DNA from 2 places in the Neobacillus terrisolis genome. Region 2 is predicted to be linked to the other one. Evidence: riboswitches for the same ligand, from Rfam matches in the RefSeq annotation. Region 2 holds a riboswitch; the other holds the start of a gene.

Region 1 (5,703 bases), on a different contig from region 2:
CACCTATTTGTTTTAAAGGGTATTTGGTCTCCGAATCAACGGCACCTAGCTAATTATCTTTAAGCACTTAAATGCTTTTCTTTTCTAAGTTTGGATTTCTTCATCATTTCCTTCCAGATGTCTGAGCCGATGATGACGCCCGCGATGATGAGAATGAAGCCGATAATCTGTGTCGGAACGATTTCTTCTCCTAAAAAGATTACCGCACCAATCAATGCAAAAAAGGGATTTAAGTTGATAAAAATGGAAGTCTCCGCTGCCCCGATTTCTCCAACCGCAAAATTATATACCATGTGACCTACGGCTGTTGCAATAAATGCTGATGCAAAAAACACAACCCAGATGTTGAATGACCCTTGAGCCAAGCTTGTTAATCCGTCCGGTTCCACTATCAAGCTAATAATAAATAATATGACTGAGCCAAATAACAGCATGTATCCCGTCATTAATCTTGGGTCCAATGAACGGGCTATTTTACTTATAAAAATAAAGCTGATCGCCTGCGAAAGAATTGAAATAAATACATACAAATCTCCAAGTGAAACCGCACTAATATTTCCATTTTTCAACACTACAAATGCGACTCCTGAAAAACCAAGGACAATGCCCACCACTTGAGCCATCGTGACGGAACTGCCTAGAAATAGAATGGCTAGAATGGTAATTAATAAGGGTCCCATTCCAAGAATAAGGCCACCATTGGAAGCAGATGTATTTCTAAGTCCAATAGATAAAAAATAATGATGTCCTACCACATTAAAGAAGCCGCCGAGCAGAATAAACAGTAATTCTCGTTTTGTCGGGATTCGAATTTTTCTTGTAAAGAATAGGATGACGAATACACAAACTCCTGCAGTAAATATTCGAAAAGCAGTGATGGTTACTGGCATAAAGGTAGTGACAATTAGCTTCGTTGCAATAACATTCAATCCCCATGCCAACATGACGAGAGTTAAGGTGAGATAGATTAATTTTTTTTGACGAGCTGCCAATGCTTCCACTTCTTTCAATTTTATAAAAAGTAATACGTTTTATTGTAATACAAATAAAATTAATATGGTAATAAAATATCTGGAAATGATGTTCCAAATAAAATGAGAACGCTTTTTCTTGTAGTTAGATGGTAAATATTATTAGAAATACCAATGAAAGCGTTACAAAAACATTTGAAAAAAGTTCACAAGGTTAGTGTGAAAAGATGCGTTAAAATAGGTAAGGAAAAGATTTAGTTGTGACGAACTTCACATTTTACTATTTTTCTATTATTTTTGTTCGTCGAAAGGGAATGATCACCATGGCTTTTTTTAAGCCTGAACAAATTGCTAATATTACTGTTGAAACAGGAACAAAAAAAACAAAGTACTCATTACTTAAATCAATCATATTAGGTTTTCAAGCAGGGGCGTTTATTTCATTGGGCTATTTGCTGTTTATTCGTGTAACTGCACCGCTTACCGGAGACATTGCGGGAATCAGCACTATTTTAGGGGCATCACTGTTTCCAATTGGACTCGTGTTAACATTAATTGCTGGTGGCGAGCTATTAACGGGAAATATGATGGCCGTTCCACTTGCCTGGTTAGCTCGGAAAATAAGTTTTAAGCAGCTGATTGCCAATTGGTCGATTATTACGATTAGTAATTTTATTGGGGCAGTATTTGTAGCTTATGTATTCGGACATGTTGTAGGTTTAACAGAAACAGGACCTTTTCTTGAAAAAACGATTTTTATTGCTGAACATAAATTAGAAGCTACTTTCATACAAGCCTTCTTATCCGGAATTGGCTGCAACTGGTTGGTAGCACTTGCTGTGTGGTTATCTTATGGTTCAGAAGATATGACAGGGAAGATATTGGGCATTTGGTTTCCAACAATGACCTTTGTGGCAATCGGATTCCAACACGTTGTTGCGAATATGTTTGTTATTCCAGCAGCCATTTTTGCCGGCCACTTTACATGGCTTGAATACCTTCATAATTTTGTACCTGTATTCTTAGGAAATGCAGTGGGTGGCTCTGTTTTTGTCGCTCTTGCTTATTACCATGCTTATAAAAAAAATCTTGTGTTAACAGAAACTCCAGCTCATAAATCAAATGTTGCTATGATGAAAAGAGGCGGAATGTAGTGACGGAGATCTCAATTGGTGCCTTGTTAATAAGATTCCTTTTAGGTGGATCAGCTGTAGTTGCCGCCACTATTGTGGCAAGAAAGCTGGGCGAAAGAGCAGGGGGAATCTTTGCGGCATTTCCGGCAGTATACTTGGCAGCTTTACTAACATCACGGTTGGATTTTAATGGTGAAGAGTTAATAAGTCATTGGGTTATATTGTCAAAAGGCGCCATGATTGGGATGGGAGTTAATATTCTTGTGGCCATCATTGCAGGGTATTTATTACCGAAGCATGGCTGGAAATTAGGTCTAGTGCAAACGGTTATTTGTTGGTTTGCGGTATCAATCATCGTTGTTTTCGTTACATCCTATATATTTTAAAAGGTGGATAATATGAATAAGCAGGAATTATTGATTCGTTTTTTACTAGGCGGAACAGCGGTCATGTTAAGCTACTTAGTCACGGTATTATCACCTTGGGAATTACTTGCGGGGATCTTTGCTGCGTTTCCGGCTGTCATGCTAACAGCGGTGTTTATGGTCGGACTCGCATCGGGTTCAAAGAAAGCAGGTAAAATTGCAAACGGTTCGGTTTTTGGTATGATTGGTGGAGTTATTTGTGTGGCAACTGTTTTACTCGTTCTGCAAACAAGTCATGATTGGGTCATGAGCATTATTTTAGGCCTTCTGTTATGGCTTATAAGCTCGATTGCGGTTGCCTCTTTAAGGGAAAAAATAAAAACCCGGGAAATCAGAAGAGCTGTACAATAACTTCAACACAGCAAAGCGGCGGGGGACTGTCCCCCGCCGCTTTGCTGTGTTGAAGTGACATTTGTTATATTTTAATGTTGAAATATGAAGAAAATTAAGATAATATGTTTATTAGTTCTATGTGGAATGTGTAAATGTAAATAATAATTTAATATAGTAGTCAATTAAGGTGCCATGTGGCTTAATAGGGAATCAGGTGAAAAACCGGAACTGCCCCCGCAACTGTATGTGTGGACGAACCAGGAGAACCACTGTTTAACACTATCAAGAAATAGTGTTTACGGGAAGGTCCTGTAGTAGGAAGATACACGAGTCAGGAGACCAATCTTAATTGAAACTAGTTTCAGCTTCTTCGGGGATGGAGAACGTGAAACGGAAGCACCTAAAGAGTCTCTTTGATTGTTTTCGTTTATATTAATCCGTCCAGGCGTTGCTGGACGGATTTTTTTACGTTTTAACATGGTTCAACTGCGCTTTCACTTCTAATAGAACCGAAAATGACTAACAAAAACTACATATCGTTTAGGAAAAGGTGCGCAAAATTCATAGATTGCGTGAAAAGGGAAGAACGGTTAAATTCCGTCACGGTACCCGCCACTGTATTGGGGAGTTCCATTGCATTTGTCACTAAGAACAATTGGGAAGACGCATTGGAACAATGAACCATAGTCAGGAGACCTGCCTTAACCTAGACACTTCTAAAACCTACGGGCTTATGGGTGGGAAGTGCTGATAAAATGCTTTTTTGGCAACTTTGCCATGTATTTATTACGCACCCCTGCTGATCAGGGGTGTTTTTATTTGGATTTTTATTCACTTGTTGATTGGAGCGGAAATCAACTGGCAAGTCCAACACAGCGATTTGAAAACGACGTAAGCGAAAAGGGGAGGATTTTCATCGAATTATATACTTATTCACTATTAGCGATTTTGATTGGGATGCGCCATGGGATGGATGGGGATCATGTTGCAGCAATTGCTGATATGGTCGGCAGTGAAAAGAAGAAAAGAAAGCAGCTATCACTTGGGATGATGTATGCATTAGGGCATGGCACGATTGTCCTTACGATTGGATTTATTTCCATTTACCTTGGATTAGAGATGTCTGAACAAACCAGGCAAAAAATGGAACTATTGGTAGGGGTCACGCTTGTGATTCTAGGTGGATATATGATGTATTCACTCTTCCAACAAAAAGAAGGGTACGAGTATAAAAGCCGCTTGCAAATCATTTTTCTTTTTCTAGCAAAATGTGCTGAAAAAACAAACCTAAAAGGGATTGAAAAACGGTTAACCCCTTTGCACCTCGGAATCATTAGTGCTTTTATTATCGGTGTTATTCATGGAATAGGGGTTGAAAGTCCGACGCAAATTACGATCCTCACCAATGTTACCGGAGATCATACTTTTGCGGCAGCCACCGTTCAATTGATTTTGTTTGTGGTCGGGTTGTTAATTTCAACTGTTCTAATCGCCTTCCTGCTTACTTGGGGTTTTATGAAGGCTCGATTAAGAAAATCCTTATTTCTTTTACTTGGTTTAGTTACTGGAATTTACAGCTTAGTGCTTGGAATCACCATGCTCGTTGAAATATTGAAAGGTGGAATTTAGATGAAGGGGAAACTGCTCGTTATTGGATTTGGGCCGGGAAGTTTTGCGCATGTTACAGAAAGAGCTAGAGAGGCCATTCAAGAAAGTAATATGGTAATCGGTTATAAAACGTATGTTGACTTAATTGAAGGATTATTAACAGATCAAGAGATTATTAGTACCGGTATGACTGAAGAAGTGAGCCGGGCTCAAGAAGCTGTTAAGCAAGCGGAGCGAGGCAATAAGGTGGCGGTTATCTCGAGTGGTGATGCCGGTGTTTATGGGATGGCCGGTCTTATTTACGAGGTACTGATTGAGAAGGGCTGGAAAAAAGAAACCGGTGTTGAGGTAGAAATCATCCCTGGTATTTCCGCGATTAATTCTTGTGCGTCATTACTAGGGGCTCCAGTCATGCACGATGCTTGTACGATCAGCTTAAGTGACCATTTAACACCGTGGAATTTGATTGAAAGCCGAATTGACGCAGCAGCAAAAACAGATTTTGTCATTGCCCTTTATAATCCGAAAAGTGGCCGTAGAACACGGCAAATTGCTGAGGCTCAACAGATTCTGTTGAAGTATCGTTCACCTGACACCCCGGTTGGCTTAGTTAAAAGTGCCTACCGCGACCGTGAGCAGGTTGTCGTCACAAATTTAAAGGAAATGCTCAATCATGAGATCGGGATGTTAACGACCGTTATTATCGGGAACTCCTCTACGTTTCTATATGACGATTTAATGATTACCCCGCGAGGCTATCAACGGAAATATACGTTGAATCAAACTGAGCAACCGCTCAAGCTCCACCAGCGTTTGCAAAAGGAAGCCGAGCCGTGGGCACTTGAGCAAGTAAATCCAGCACCAGTATTGCAAGCGACCAATAACGAGGAGCTTTCCTTCCGGGAAATGGCCGAACTTGCTTTGAAAATGGTGAATGGCGAAAATGTGGAGCCGTTTCAACAGAACGTGTCGCCGCAAGACATGGAAACCATTTTTGAATTGGCCGTAAGCCCTGGTGTTGCCAATAAGAAATTTACTGCTAGACAAATGATAGTTTTGGCAGAGGTAGTTGGTGAGAACGGAATCATGGAGTACACGCAGGATCATCATTTAAAATTGCAAATTCCGACTTATAATCCGAACGAGGTAATTGAAAGATTGGCTGAAGCAGGATTTAGCTTAGCACCTGTCGGGGATGTCTTGACGATAAAGGCTTGTGATTTCTGTGATGGT
Region 2 (5,703 bases):
ATTTTCTTGACCCGTTAAGCTTTCGTTCGGATTCTGTCTTAGGGGTTCCGGGGATAATGAATGCTTATCGTGCAGGCAATGTGGCGATTACTAATGCACCAGGTACAGGTATTGCAGATGACAAAGCAATCTACACCTATGTTCCTGACATGATTCGTTTTTATCTTAATGAAGAACCTATTTTAAGTAATATTCCTACTTATATATTATCTAGAAAAGATGACTATGATTATGTGTTATCGCATTTGTCTGAAATGGTTGTAAAAGAAACTTCATTATCAGGCGGGTACGGGATGTTGATTGGTCCAAGCTCCACCGAAAAGGAAATCGCAGATTTTAAAGAAAAAATAATAAAATCTCCTGAAAAATATATTGCACAACCAACTATTAATCTATCATGTGTTCCTTCATTGGTAAAAAACAATATTGAAGGAAGACACGTCGATCTAAGGCCTTTCGCCTTTATGGGAGATAAACAAATTGATGTTCTTCCAGGAGGATTAACAAGAGTGGCATTAAAAGAAGGCAGTCTTGTTGTTAATTCATCACAAGGCGGAGGAAGTAAAGATACTTGGGTACTATATTAAATTTATAGAAAGAAGTGGATAGTATGCTAAATCGTGTAGCTGAATCATTTTATTGGATAGGACGTTACACAGAGAGAATTGATTATACTGCTCGTTTGGTTGATGTTAATTTATATGCTCATCATAGATTGTTAGATAAGCAGAATCATGCTATTGATCTTGAGGGAAGAATGGCTGGTGTTTTATCAAATATCCCTTCTGAAGCACGAGGGAAAATAGATTTACAGCCAAGTAATCTTCTTAAATATATGACATTTGATCGTAATTATCGAAACTCAATATTAAATTGTCTTAGTATGGCAAGAGATAATGTCAGGTCCGTCAGACAATATGCTACTAATAGAATGTGGGATAAGATTAATACTTTTTATTTATGGTTATTAGGTCAAAAAGGTACAGAGCAAACCCCATTTCTTTTCTTTGAAAAAATTCGCAATGAGGTTTTGTTGTTTCAAAGTATTGCAGATTCTTCCATGCTTCATGAAATTGAATGGAGATTTATGCAAGCTGGTGAGCAATTAGAAAGAACCGAAAACGCTGTACGAATGATGCAGATGTTTCTATATTCTATTAATGGGGATACTTTGAAGGATATTTATGGTGATTATCATCGCTTGATCACGTTATTGGAAAGTGTAGATGGCTTTGAAACGTTTAGAAGAGTCCATAAAGATGAAGTGAAGCTGGATAAGGTGATTGAGTTTCTTTTTCTAAATCCAGTTTTCCCGGGTTCTGTTTATTATTCGCTATATGAACTGGAGGAAAATTTGAAAGGTTTGCAAATTGAATTTCAATTGGATCACTTAACAAAGGTAATTCGACAGGTTAATCGCTTGAGAGCGTTAATTTATCAATGTCTTGATTTAAAAGGAAAGACGTGTGAACAGCATCGTGACTTCCTTGCGAATATTGTTACTGGTTGTAACCAAATCGGCCAAGAAATAGAGAAGTGTTTTGTTTATGACAGAGAGGAAGAAGTAATAGAGAACTTACCCCGGAAGCTGGCTGAAATGGTATGAAATTGGAGATTTTTCATCAGACAATTTACACCTACAAAGAATCCGTGGAGGACAGTGTCAATGAAATCCGTTTGACACCCCGAACAGATTCCCGGCAATCATGTGTAAAGCATTTGCTTACGATTGCCCCGGATACCGAGTTATTTTCTTATCAGGACTATTTTGGAAATGTTGCTCATGCCTTTACTGTTAACAAACCACACCGAGAGCTTGTCATAAAATCTCACTCTTTGGTTGTTACCCATGAGACAGACCAAAATGTGTATAATCTTTTGCCTTTAAAAAAAGAAAAAGAAATTATCAAGAGTGAACCGTTTCAGAATACCTTTGCAGAATATTTAAATGGGACTTCTTATACATTTATCACCGAGGAAATTAAAAAATATGCAGCGACACTCCCTGATGTAGAATCTTCTGGGAGTGTCTACCAGCTATTAAGAGATATTTCAGAAACGATTTATTCATCGTTTATATATGACCCTAATGCAACACATGTTCATACGACAGTAGAGGAAACGGTAAAGCTTAGAAGGGGCGTTTGCCAGGACTTTGCGCACTTAATGAGTGCTGTTTGTCGGATTAAAGGGATACCGTCTCGATACATAAGTGGATATCATTTTATCGGAGATCTTCAAGGGGGGCACGCTGATTATAACCAAGCCTCACATGCATGGGTTGAAGCATATGTACCTGGAATCGGCTGGGTAGGTTTTGATCCAACCAATAACGGTCTGATTGATTGGCGATATGTGAAGGTTGGCCATGGCCGTGATTATCGAGATATTGTTCCAGTAAAAGGGATATACAAAGGGACCGCGAAACAAACATTGTCAGTGGAAGTGGATGTGAAAGTGGTAAAAGATGAATAACTAAGTTGTGCACAGCTATGGAAAAAAAACAAACCGCATTGAGATTAATGCGGTTTGTTTTATTTATGAATAATAGTGGGATACATTAAGCATACTTGGGATGTTGAAGTACGTCAACTTGTTTCATTCGACGGTTAACATTAAATGTCGAGTTGATTCAACATATTTTTTAAAAAATCAGAAAATACTACACAAAAAGTTAAAAAAGATATACAATGAAGTCGATAATTTGTATAATGAAAAATGATATTAAAATTAGATTCATAAACAGGTGCTAAAATCTTCTATAGATTACAGATTTAAAGCTTAATAGGGAAGTTTGGTGCAAGCCAACGCGGTCCCGCCACTGTAAATGGGAGCAACCTATAATTTGCCACTGTCGTTAAAGATGGGAAGGCATAGGGAGCAATGATCATGAGCCAGGAAACCTGCCTGTTTTTTTCACCAAATGCCTACGTGGATAGGAGGGTGTTAAGACAGGGACATATTTTTTGTTACTGCTTAACTTGCAAAGACCTCCTCCTAGTAATTTAGGGGGGTTTTTTTGTGTGGTAATTTTTAATACTTTAGGGAATGGAGAGTCGGAGAAATGAAAGTGAAAAGAAATACGAAAATTTTCCTTGTTTTATTAATGTTGTTGTCCATTTTTAAAGGAGGGTTTCAGACGACAGCGCATGCAGCTGAACAAGGAAACCTAATAAAAGAAAATCTTCAAAAATCTGTTAATATTGGTTCAGAATACTTGATAAATAATAAAGTATTTGAATGGGATGTAATTGTTGCTTTAAAAAAAGCTGGTAAAAAAGTTCCGGATACATATTTGTCAACTGTAACTCAAGAAGTAGTGGATAAAAAAGGGGAACTAAACAGTATTACCGATTATGAAGGATACTCAATGGGAATTTTAGCTGCTGGAGGCGATCCAACAAACATCTCTGGTTATAACCTTACCCAATCAATTTATGAAGGGGATGTAACTAGTGGAGGACAGTTATTAAATGGTGTTTATTCTGCACTTCTTGCACTAGATAGTGGAAATTTTGCTATTCCTGAAGATGCGGCTTGGAATCGAGAAAAGCTTATCAATGAATTAGTTGACAATCAATTTGAGGACGGAAGTTGGAGTTATAATTATCAAAAAAATAGTTGGTTCGATATTGATACCACTGCTCAAGCATTAACAGCATTGGCTCCTTATCAGGATCAAGATAAAGTTAAAGCTGCGGTAGACAAGGGATTATTATTTATTAAAAATCATCGTGAATTGTTGAAAAATAGTGGTTCTGCATCGGCTGTTATTGTGGCACTTTCAGCATTAGGCATTGATGCAAATAGCGCTGATTATGCTGTTGATGGGGTAGGTTTAGTAGAATATTTAATGACATTTCAAAATGATGATGGTGGATTTTTCTGGGGATTTATTAAAGATGGCGGGTGGAGTGAAGAAAGTGATTCCATTTCAACGAAATTTGCTTTCCCTGGACTTGTTGCTTACCAGCTATATTTAAACAATAGAGGTTCATTGTATAATTTACTGGTACCTGGTATGGATCCAGAACAACCAACAACACCAGAGCAACCAACAACACCGGAACAACCAGCAACACCAGAGCAACCAACAACACCAGAACAACCACAGCAAAGTAATCAACAAACTGAAACACCAAACACAGTAGTGAATCAAACACCAACTACAGCGGATGCCGCGAAAAATACAGCAGAAGGTCAGCTCCTTCCAAATACTGCAACAAATGGGTACAATACATTATCACTGGGATTATTGATTATGTTCTTAGGGTTGGGAATTTATATGATTGGAAAACGTAAACGGGCATAACATCAAGATGAATCCTCTTGTTTCTAACAGGAGGGTTCCTTTTTTCAATGAATATTTTTTATGTTAGATTTTATTAATGAACATTAGGAGGGAAGTAACATGCCCCAGCTATGGATATATACAAAATTAATGTTGGTAATAATACTTACCTTCAGTCTCTTTGGATGTGGGAATTCTGAAACAAATAAGGTGGATAGTCCAAAGGTAGAAAAATTTGAGCAGTCCAAGAAAGATAGTAAAGAGAAGAAATCAGAAGAATCAAAAGAAGATTCAAAGGAAGAATCAGACGAACAATCCACAGTCAATGAGAGTAATATGGATATAGAAAATGGCGCAAATGAACAAACGCAGTCAGAAGCAAATGTAGAAAGCAAACAATCAGCTTCAGCCGTGGTAAATAAAGCACCAACAACAACCTCTGATAATAGAACTAGTAATTCAAGTAATGTTACCGATAATACAACTACGAACCAGCAAACATCCAATACAAACAGTGGAACAGTTGCTCCAGCACAACCCGTGGAACCAACAAACCCTGAGCCAGTTAAACCAATCGTAACAATCTCTATTATTGGTCCAAGTGGTCATGGGACCATTATCGGTGAAACGAAGGAAACGATTGATGAAGGTGCGACGGTTTTTGATGTTCTTCTTCAAGTTACAAAAAAGAACGATATTTATGTAAAATATAGTGGGAGTGGTTCGAGAGCCTACGTGATTGGAATAAACAATATTGAAGCTAAAGGATCTAACGGTTGGATCTATAAATTAAATGGCACTTTAGTCATGCAGGGAGCTGGAGCCGTCAAGGTCAAGAACGGTGACCATATTGTATGGAGCTACACAAATAACTAATTGGAGGGGAGAGGTCATGAAAAAGCGCTTTGAGCGTTTTCATCCGCTCGTTTTGTTTAGTTATTATGTGGGTGTATTAGCTTTACTTATGCTATTGTTTCATCCAATTGTTTTAGTAGTTGGATTAGTAATTATTGTTATCTTTCATTTTATACAAGATCGCTGCAGAAGCTTGCGGCGATGGTTTTTTTTAATGGTATCAACAGGAGTTATCATTATTATACTGAACCCATTGTTCAATCAAAATGGAAGTCATGTTCTGTTTAATATTTTTAAACGGCAGTTTACTCTTGAAGCAACTATGTTCGGGGTAACAACCGCCTTATCGATAATGGGGGTAATTGCCATCTTTGTTTCCTATAATGAGGTCATGACCCCCAATAAAATTTTCTATTTGTTTTCAAAGCTCCTCCCGCAATTTGCAGTTTTATTGATGTTAACGCTGCGCTTTATTCCGCTGATGAAAAGACGACTGGAGGAAATCTCAGCGGTTCAAACAAGTAAAGGGCTATCTGTTAGGTCTGGTTCATGGAACA

What was found. Region 2 has a riboswitch for cobalamin ahead of ACI48O_RS02930 (prenyltransferase/squalene oxidase repeat-containing protein). Riboswitches for the same ligand answer to the same signal wherever they lie in the genome.
Region 1: it holds a riboswitch for cobalamin, as region 2 does, so the genes downstream of both, ACI48O_RS01610 (HoxN/HupN/NixA family nickel/cobalt transporter) here and ACI48O_RS02930 (prenyltransferase/squalene oxidase repeat-containing protein) in region 2, are expected to answer to the same signal.

Annotation. Positions count from the first base shown of each region.
Region 1 is NZ_JBKFGH010000002.1:252,522-258,224, reverse strand. It holds gene ACI48O_RS01630 (DMT family transporter) at 60-1,001, opposite strand; gene ACI48O_RS01625 (formate/nitrite transporter family protein) at 1,295-2,125, shown strand; gene ACI48O_RS01620 (DUF3147 family protein) at 2,125-2,490, shown strand; gene ACI48O_RS01615 (DUF3147 family protein) at 2,503-2,880, shown strand; cobalamin riboswitch at 3,031-3,224, shown strand; cobalamin riboswitch at 3,394-3,580, shown strand; gene ACI48O_RS01610 (HoxN/HupN/NixA family nickel/cobalt transporter) at 3,682-4,491, shown strand; gene cobJ (precorrin-3B C(17)-methyltransferase) at 4,492-5,703, shown strand, end outside.
Region 2 is NZ_JBKFGH010000004.1:169,998-175,700, forward strand. It holds gene ACI48O_RS02915 (circularly permuted type 2 ATP-grasp protein) at 1-587, shown strand, start outside; gene ACI48O_RS02920 (alpha-E domain-containing protein) at 611-1,606, shown strand; gene ACI48O_RS02925 (transglutaminase family protein) at 1,603-2,475, shown strand; cobalamin riboswitch at 2,728-2,925, shown strand; gene ACI48O_RS02930 (prenyltransferase/squalene oxidase repeat-containing protein) at 3,065-4,312, shown strand; gene ACI48O_RS02935 (DUF4430 domain-containing protein) at 4,412-5,167, shown strand; gene ACI48O_RS02940 (energy-coupling factor transporter transmembrane component T) at 5,184-5,703, shown strand, end outside.